3 regions of the Gracilibacillus caseinilyticus genome follow, and region 3 is predicted to be linked to each of the others. Evidence: riboswitches for the same ligand, from Rfam matches in the RefSeq annotation. Region 3 holds a riboswitch; each other region holds the start of a gene.
What was found. Region 3 has a riboswitch for S-adenosylmethionine ahead of MUN88_RS07910 (phosphoadenylyl-sulfate reductase). Riboswitches for the same ligand answer to the same signal wherever they lie in the genome.
Positions count from the first base shown of each region.

Region 1: another riboswitch for S-adenosylmethionine. It lies ahead of MUN88_RS01890 (thiolase family protein); the one in region 3 lies ahead of MUN88_RS07910 (phosphoadenylyl-sulfate reductase).
Region 2: another riboswitch for S-adenosylmethionine. It lies ahead of MUN88_RS19765 (PLP-dependent aspartate aminotransferase family protein); the one in region 3 lies ahead of MUN88_RS07910 (phosphoadenylyl-sulfate reductase).

Region 1 covers NZ_CP095072.1:400,135-403,318, reverse strand. The annotation lists gene MUN88_RS01900 (glycoside hydrolase family 5 protein) at 1-74, opposite strand, end outside; gene MUN88_RS01895 (ASCH domain-containing protein) at 635-982, shown strand; SAM riboswitch class I at 1,064-1,176, shown strand; gene MUN88_RS01890 (thiolase family protein) at 1,339-2,496, shown strand; gene MUN88_RS01885 (acetoacetate--CoA ligase) at 2,499-3,184, shown strand, end outside.
Region 2 covers NZ_CP095072.1:4,099,166-4,102,349, reverse strand. The annotation lists gene MUN88_RS19770 (hypothetical protein) at 824-1,012, opposite strand; SAM riboswitch class I at 1,194-1,309, shown strand; SAM riboswitch class I at 1,381-1,487, shown strand; gene MUN88_RS19765 (PLP-dependent aspartate aminotransferase family protein) at 1,590-3,184, shown strand, end outside.
Region 3 covers NZ_CP095072.1:1,640,651-1,643,834, reverse strand. The annotation lists gene MUN88_RS07920 (winged helix-turn-helix transcriptional regulator) at 117-440, opposite strand; gene MUN88_RS07915 (STAS domain-containing protein) at 602-1,417, shown strand; SAM riboswitch class I at 1,571-1,685, shown strand; gene MUN88_RS07910 (phosphoadenylyl-sulfate reductase) at 1,759-2,487, shown strand; gene MUN88_RS07905 (assimilatory sulfite reductase (NADPH) flavoprotein subunit) at 2,551-3,184, shown strand, end outside.

The sequences.
Region 1 (3,184 bases), 1.2 Mb from region 3:
AAAATAAAAAAGAAAGTGGAAATTAACAAGATAAAACTTAAACACAAAAAAGATCTTTTTTTAATTGTTTTCATAAAATCACCTCGTTAAAATTTTTATTTTATCTCTTTCTTTTGAATAATTTTCCTCCTTTCGTGAATCTTAGAAAGAGGTAAAAAAACAATGAATAATAGAGTGTTTTTTAGCTAATCGATGACTTTATAGAATACATTCTAACACAAAGTAATTATAAAACAATCTAATTTATTATAAATTTTATAATTAATAGAATTTACCCGGTTATCTCTGTTTTTTGGACAAAATCATTTGTTTTTTTTCTGGAACAGGTGCTTATTCACTTTGATTTATCAAGGTTATCGATTAACTATTTTTATTATTTGGAAGGTGATAGGTCTATTGTATTAGTCTGATTTCTTATATCAAACCGTATCTCGATTGTTTTCTATGTTGGACAAATAATCATCTATTCCTGACAAAATACGATTTTGACACGAAATGTTCAGTTTTTATTAGGTTCACCCCCATGAATAGTTGCCGGTGCTGTGATAAAATAAAAAAGAAGTGTCCCGCAAAATATGCTGATTTATTTTATATAAAATGATTATCTTTATTGGATAGAAAGGAAAGATGCAAGATGAGTAATCAACATAACTCACAGCAGTTGCCGCCAAAAACGTGTACAATTGACCGCCTTGTTACAATAGAAGCAGACGTAGAAAAAGTCATTAAAGGAGAAAAAACAGCAACAAGACGAAATGGCCGATATGCGGATATTGGAGAGGTGATGACACTGAAAGATCACCATTTCCGTGTCGATAATGTGTATCAACAGTCACTTGGAATGATTACGGATGAGGACGCTAAGCGAGAAGGATACGATAATTTAGAAGCATACAAACAGTCTATTTTATCTCTTCACCCTGGTATGCCTTGGGGACCGAAGATGAAAGTGTGGGTACACGAATTCAGTGCTGTTGATTAATGGTGTTTTTCTGCCATTGACATATAACGACAAAACATGCTAAAGTTATCAATAATCAAAACGTTAACTTAATAGGATCTTGTCTTATCAAGAGAGGTGGAGGGAATGGCCCTTTGAAGCCTCGGCAACCATTAAGCATTGCTTAATATAGGTGCCAAATCCAACTAAGTCACTATACTTAGTAGAGATAAGGAGTTTTATTAGCAAGTTGAATCTCTCTATCTCTAGATAGGGAGATTTTTTGTTTTACACAAAAGGGATCTGTTTTACCAGCTTTTATTAACCAAAAAAGTCTGAATATTAAATATATTCAAAAAACTATTAAGCTAGTAAATAAATAAGAGGGTGAATATCTAATGTCGATTGTACTTGTAGACGGTATAAGGACGCCTTTTGGAAAATGGAACGGAGCATTATCATCATATTCGGCCACTGAATTGGCAAGTGCGCCAATGAAGTACTTACATGAAAAATATCCTGAATTAGCGCCGTTTGATGGTGTGTTGTTAGCGGAAGTCATTCAGGCTGGACAAGGCCAAAATCCTGCAAGACAAGTAGCACATGCAGCTGGGATTAGCAGTCATACCCCTGCTATTACGTTGAACAATGTTTGTTTAGGTGGAGTAGCTTCTGTAATTGATGCAGCCCGAAGAATTTTGTTGCAGGAAGGCACAACTTATATCGTTGGTGGATTTGATTCAATGTCGAATGCACCTTTTACAGTAACGAAACATAGTAAAAAGTTTGGGCACCAGACCATGACAGATACGTTATTACATGATGGGTTATGGTGTTCATTGAGTGAGCAATCAATGGGAGCGTTGACGGAACAGGCAAATCAGAAATATGGTATTGGACGAACGGAACAGGATCACCTCGCAGCACTCTCGCAACAGCGCGCAGCCTTCGCTCGGTCGAAAGGGTTTTTGCGAGAAGAGATTATACCTTTTTCAGACATTTTAGAGGAAGATGAAGGCATACGTGAGCAGACAACAGCGGAAAGACTAGCAAACTTGAAACCTGTATTTGCAGAGGGTGGCACGATAACGGCGGGGAATGCTTCGCAGATGACAGATGGAGCAAGTATCGGTATCGTCACATCCAGTGAAAAGGCAGAAGCATTGGATCTTTCTCCACTTGCAACGATTACCGGTTGGACAGAAACGGCAGGACCAGATGCCAGTTTACAAACAAAACCAGCTGATGCGATTCAGAAGCTGTTAACAGCACAGAAGCTGTCGGTCGACGATATTGATTTATTTGAAATTAACGAAGCTTTTGCAAGTGTGGTAATTGCAAGCTGTCGTGCACTTGACCTCGATTTGGATAAAGTGAATGTCAACGGTGGAGCGATCGCAATTGGTCATCCACTTGGTGGTACAGGCTTTCGATTAATATTGACCTTAGCGAAAGAGTTACAACGACGTGGCGGTGGCAAAGGAATAGCTGCATTATGTGGAGGCGGTGGTCAAGGAATTGCTATTTTAATTGAAGTACCAACGAAAGGAGAATGATCATGAGTAGTCAAATTGTAACCCGTAACCGAGTATTATGGGAACCTGCACAACGTGATATCGATCAGTCCCATCTAAAAGCCTTTGCTGTGTTTGTTGATCAGTCATTATTTCCATACGACAGACTGCACCGATGGTCGATTACCCATATTGCGGAATTTTGGTCAGCTGTTTGGGATTATGCCGGTATTATTGGTGAAAAGGGCACTCGCTATTACAATCCAGCAGATTCAATGGTGGATGCGGTTTTCTTTCCTGATGCATCACTTAATTTTGCAGAAAATGTCCTGCAAGCCAATCCTGACAACATAGCCGTTTTTCAAGCGGACGAAACAGGCGTGACACAAGCGATCACATTTAGAGATCTCAGCGAGCAAGTGGCTAAAGCTCAACAAGGATTTAAGCAGCTAGGCGTGAAACGAGGCGATTGTGTTGCAGGAGTTACGACAAATAATATTGACGGCCTTGTAGCATTATTAGCTACTGCTTCGCTTGGTGCGATTTGGACGTCTTGTTCACCGGATTTCGGAGCGAAGGGTATTATCGATCGTATTGGCCAAGTACAGCCTAAAGTATTGATTGCTCATCTTCATTATCAATATAAGGGAAAACCATTTGATATTTCCGATAAGGTAGAGGAAATAGCAGAACAGATGGATAGTATTCAGCATGTAGTGACAACAACAGG
Region 2 (3,184 bases), 2.1 Mb from region 3:
AAGTTATAACTATAATGAGTCATGTAAAAATCGTTCCACGCTTTAGGAACGATTTTTTAATTCAGAAGCAAATGATCGTAGATAAACTATTATGAACTAAGAAAAACCGGGAAAGCCCACCCGGTCCTAACTAACATAAATAATATACAACTACCTATAATATGGATTATGTCAAGTAGCGTTGCATCCATTTTGAAATGTAGTTAGAGGTATGATGCCTTCTACCAACCACTTCGCGTCCTTGTGGAGCACGGCTTCTGCTAGGCTACTACTTGAAATGCTTCTTTGCTGCCTTGTGCCAAGGAAGCGTACTTCGAAGCGATACTAGCAGACACAGGCACAGACAAAGTGGATCTTCAGCTCGCGCTGACGCATGAGGAGTCTACGTGGTTGGCCTGCGCTAGGGTATAGATCTATAACAGAGACATGAGGAAACAGATTGATTGATATCCTCATGTGACAATCTATAATAGCTGCTTTATTTTCAAATACATTATGCTTAGAACTGTTGCTTTTAGCTGTTCCAATCGTTGTAGAACTTCCATTAAGCGTAGGAAATATGCGGAGACTCCCGTGGGATCAGTCGCGTCCGAAAATCCCGCAGGAAAGCGGTCTCTGCTTTCTGAGGAAGTTGAGGCCGACCCCACAGGACGCGGAGCATATTTCCGGAGCTTTGCTAAGCAGGTGAAATCTATCAAAATTAACACAATGTCCAGACAATTCTACTTGACATAATCCATATTATAAGAACCCATCAATCATGTTTAGCAAGTTTACTTCTATGACTTTACTTTTATACTTTCTTACCTGGGGACAAAAGCTCTTAGCCTTCCATTATATTAAACACAATAATCAATAATATAAAAGACACTTTTAGTAATTCGTCATCCGTTACACTTTTGATCAGTAATACATAAACCAATCCTGTGATTAAATTGTCTCCAATCAACAGCATCGTGATGATGTCTAAAAGCGGCAGTGTTTCTGCGAGCACATCTATATGGTTCTCCATTGTATTCACCCTTTTCTGCTACATCGTATTTTAACGGACTCAAGGATGTGCAATCCCTTGGTATAAAGGCATTTTATGGTAATTTAAAACATTCAAAATATTTATTGACACTATTTTCAGAACATGCTAAAGTATATCTAACAAACGATAAACATGAGTAAACAACTCGGAATTGAATAGATTCTTATCCAGAGAGGTGGAGGGACATGGCCCTTTGAAGCCTCGGCAACCATTAGGTGATTATCGACTGATACAGGTGCCTATTCCACTAAGCGTTCAAGCTTAGAGAGATAAGAGAGCGAAGCCATTAGTTAAGTCTCTCTATCTTGTATGGGGGACTTTTTAAATCGTTACAACTAAATAGTAAACTCTTATCCAGAGAGGCGGAGGGACTGGCCCGAAGATGCCCAGCAACCATTAAGCAGCTGCTTAAAAGGTGCTAATTCCTGCAGGTAACTATCCTGGCAGATAAGAGGAAGACTACTGCAATGTGAGTAAAAGCCTTCTTCTTACGAAGAAGGCTTTTTAATTATTAGAAAAGCACTAATTTTTTGAAAACTTGGGGAGGAAATAAAACATGACAAATTACAAACATTCAACGTATGATCCAGAAACAATTCATTTACACGGTGGGCAGGCGCCAGATCCGACAACAGGTTCACGTGCTGTGCCAATCTATCAATCTACTTCCTACGTATTCCATGACACGGAGCATGCGGAACGGTTATTTGCACTAGATGAGCCGGGAAATATATATTCGCGAATCGGAAATCCAACTGTAGACGTTTTTGAAAAAAGAATGGCACTCTTGGAAGATGGGGTTGCCTCAGTTGCCACTTCATCAGGGATGTCCGCCATCACGCTGTCGATTTTAAATCTTGCCAGTGCAGGAGATGAGATTGTAGCAGGTGTGAACTTATATGGTGGTACGTATAATCTGTTTAATATAACATTGCCACGGTACGGCATTAACGTAAAATTCGTCGATCCAACAGATCCTGAGAATTTTAAAGCAGCGATTAATGAGAATACGAAAGCTGTCTATGGTGAAATTATTGGGAATCCAGGGTTGCAGGTGTTGGATGTAGAAAGAGTTTCGGAAATTGCCCATGACGCAGGCATCCCATTAATTATCGATAACACGTTCGCAACCCCATTTGGTTGTAAGCCGATTACATTAGGAGCGGATATTGTCGTTCACTCTGCGACGAAATGGATTGGGGGGCACGGTACATCTATCGGTGGTGTGATTGTCGATGGAGGAAGATTTAACTGGAATTCAGAGAAATATCCAGCGTTTACAGAACCAGATCCGAGTTACAATGGCATCCGTTATGCGGTTGACTTTGGTACATTAGCCTTTATTACTAAGGTTCGTGTCCAACTGCTAAGAGATTTTGGTGCTGCTTTAAGTCCATTCAATGCGTTCCAGCTATTACAAGGACTTGAAACACTTCACTTGAGAGTGGAACGTCATAACCGGAATGCCCAGGAGTTAGCGGAATACTTGCACCACCATGAGGCGGTCGAATGGGTGAGATATCCAGGCTTGGAAGACCATCCATCCCATGAACTGGCAACACGTATTTTGAATAATGGCTTTGGTTCGATTATCGTCTTCGGTATTAAAGGTGGCCGTGACGCTGGCCGTGGCCTGATCAACAATGTAGCACTTTGGTCACATGTAGCAAACGTTGGGGATGCAAAATCCTTAATTATTCACCCAGCATCGACTACACATCAGCAATTAACGAAAGAGGAACTAGATAAAACAGGTGTATCGGAAGAATTAGTGCGTTTGTCTGTCGGTATTGAGTCGATACGCGATATCCAAAATGACTTAGATCAAGCCTTAGTAAAAGCAACAGGAATCGGAACAGAAAGAGAAAAACAAATTGTTGTTAATGACGAAGGGGTTATTAAATGGGCATTAAACTCTCCATATGAAAGATATCAGGAAAATGGCGAAGAACAGACTCGTCAAAAAACATTAGCAATCGTCGGATTAAGCGGAAAAGAAGCACGACCTAGCTATCGACTCGCTAGAAAAATGCAAAGGCTTGGCTATAAGATCATACCGGTCAACCCGAGAGAAACAGAGATTCTAGGTGAGCAAGCCTATCCTGATCTTAAGAGTGTTCCAGTAGATATTGATATTGTGCAAGTGTTCCG
Region 3 (3,184 bases):
AACTTCAACACTTGTTAGCATAAAGAAGTCTCAACAAATTGTCATTACTTCGCAGTATGCTTCAACAATGTATTACTTTTAGATAGTTTTGTTAGATTACACAATTTGGTCATTCCTCAGGAAGGCGTTTTGTTCTGCAGGTGCTGCTCTCCCCACTCAATCATCTCATATAATAACCCTTTGATGCTTTCTCCATAGTCAGTTAATGAATATTCCACTTTAGGAGGTACAACCTGATAGGACTTCTTTTTAATCAACCTATCTTGTTCTAATTCTTTCAGCTGTTTGATCAGTGTCTGATGGTTGATTAATGGTATCTGCTTCTTTAATTGACCAAAACGTAAAGTACCTTTTTCGTAAAGAGTCAACAAAATAACTGCTTTCCATTTACCACAAACAACATCCAAGGTCACCTTTATACTTTCCAGGTTTTGATTCATCTTCATATCGCTCCTTATACGGTATATATAAATATACCACTTTAAATATCTGTTTAATCTTATAAACTAGTAAGTGATGCTATTTTTTTAGGATGACCAACTTTTTGTCGCCGTTTCCTAATACACAACCAAACATACGTTTTTAGAAAGGAGTGCAGTATGTGACATCATCTTCATGTAAAGAAAAGGTCTCACACTGGATGAAAAAAAAGAAACAATTAATCGTCTCATCACTTATCGAGCATGATCAACCAGAACAGCTGACTGTCTTCTTGCAAAGTCTTATCTACTTAATAAGCAAGAAAATACCTATTACAACAAACCAAGCTGTTTTAAACAATATAAAAGAAATCGGTTATAAAAAAGGGCATGTTATTACAGATCAACGGATATTCCTGCAGATGATCGATCATTTTCCTTATATTAGCGCCCATATTATTCAGCACTTATTGGAGGAGAAAAAATGGCACAATTTCCCCAATAACGAATACGATGGCATAAGAAAAACAATAGATGAAATCATTTTGTTCTACAATGCAGGATTTATCCATGGCTACCTTGACTCCCATCATGAATCTCTGCCTCCACGATCCGATAATAAACATGTTAAAGATCTTCCCGTACCTATTATAAAAGTGGATGATGATATTGATATTTGTCCATTAATTGGTACACTGGATGATAACAAGACAACACTTTTGATCAATATGACAATCCAACACATTGCAGAAACAAAAATGGATTACGTTATTTTTGATTTTACCGGGATTACTACCGTGACTGATTCTGGCATCTATAACCTTTTTTATACGGTACAACTGATGGAGTTAATTGGATTGACAATTATATTTACTGGTATAAGAAGTCAATCAGCCTTACACTCTTCATTGCTTAGTCAAAAACTAAAAGATAAACAAGTATTTCAAACTGTAAAAGATGCACTGGAATCATTGAATAAAAATCATGAAACAGGATAAAAACCGATATATCAGGGTTTCAGAAGCAACTATTGCTAAAAAAAGATTTCAAATAAGCAGAAGCAAATGATGATTTTTACAATTTTTACATGTATCTGTATTGACATTTAGCGCTAAAACATTTACTATGTTATTAAATGAAAATGAATGGAATTCTTATCCAGAGAGATGGAGGGGCAGGCCCAATGAAATCTCGGCAACAGGTTGTATGGAAAACACTGTGCCAAATCCTGCGGTGCAATGAAGCGTTGCAACCGGAAGATAAGAAGGAATGCTGATACACTGACAACCTTCTTATCACCAACCGATAGGAAGGTTTTTTTAATAAGGAGGATGCAATCATGTTGACTTACGCAAACTATAGCGACAGTTCTTTAAATCATGAGGAACCATCTGCATCAGACCCAACCAAAGGTGCACAAGATATCCTTAATTGGGCCTATCAGACGTATGGTGACTCGCTTGTCTATGCTTGTAGTTTTGGTGCTGAAAGTATGGTAATGATAGATTTGATTGCGAATGTGAAGCCAGATGCCAGATTAGTATTTTTAGACACAGGTCTCCATTTCCAAGAAACATATGATTTGATCGACGAAGTGAAAGAAAAATATCCCAAACTGGATATTTTCATGAAGAAACCTTCTCTTACAGTCGATGAACAGCGAGAACAATATGGTTCCGCCCTATGGAGCCGAGATCCTAATCAATGCTGCTACATTCGTAAGATAAAACCGCTTGAAGAAGTGCTGAGTGGAGCAACAGCCTGGATATCTGGTCTGCGAAGAGCTCAATCACCTTCAAGAGCTAATACCGACTTTATTAACAAAGATGACAGGTTCGAATCTGTGAAGGTTTGTCCATTGATTCATTGGACTTGGGATGATGTTTGGAATTACATTAGGGATCATCAATTGCCTTATAACTCACTTCATGATGAGAACTATCCGAGCATTGGCTGTATACCTTGTACGTCCAAAGTATTGGATAACGAAGATGAACGTGCAGGCAGATGGGCCAATTTTAACAAAACAGAATGCGGACTTCACGTTGCTCCGCAGTCGGCAAAATAACTATTTTTTTATAGCTATAACAAAGTAAATCTATCGGATTAATTATTTAAAGAGGTGAACACGTTGACATTACAAGTAGTAAATAGTCCCTTTGATCAAAAACAGACCGAAATCTTAAATCAGCTGCTCCCAACATTGACAGATGCTCAGAAAAATTGGCTAGCAGGATATTTGGCCGCCTCTCAGGCTAACGCTAGCCAGGCGGCACCTGCGCCCGAACAGACTGCCACACAACAAGTGGCAACGAGAACGGTAACAATTCTTTACGGATCCGAAACAGGTAATAGCCAGGAGCTTGCGGAAAAACTATCGGAACAACTCAAGTCGATCCAAAGGGACGTTACCATCTCCTGTATGGACGATTATAAACCAAAAAAACTAAAGGAAGTAGAGGATTTATTCATTGTAACAGCAACCCATGGTGAGGGAGATCCGCCTGATAACGCGATTCAGTTCCATGAATTTCTGCATGGACGTAAAGCGCCAAAACTGGATAATGTGAACTTCGCCGTCTTATCATTAGGGGACGAATCCTATGAGCATTTCTGTCAAACTGGTAAAGATTTTGACAAACGCCTCGAGGAGCTAGGAGCTACACGGATCCACCCACGCGTGGATTGTGATGTCGATTATGAAGAACCAGCTGAGGAATGGTTCACGGGTGTACTCGACTTCTTAAAGAAAGATAACGATACAG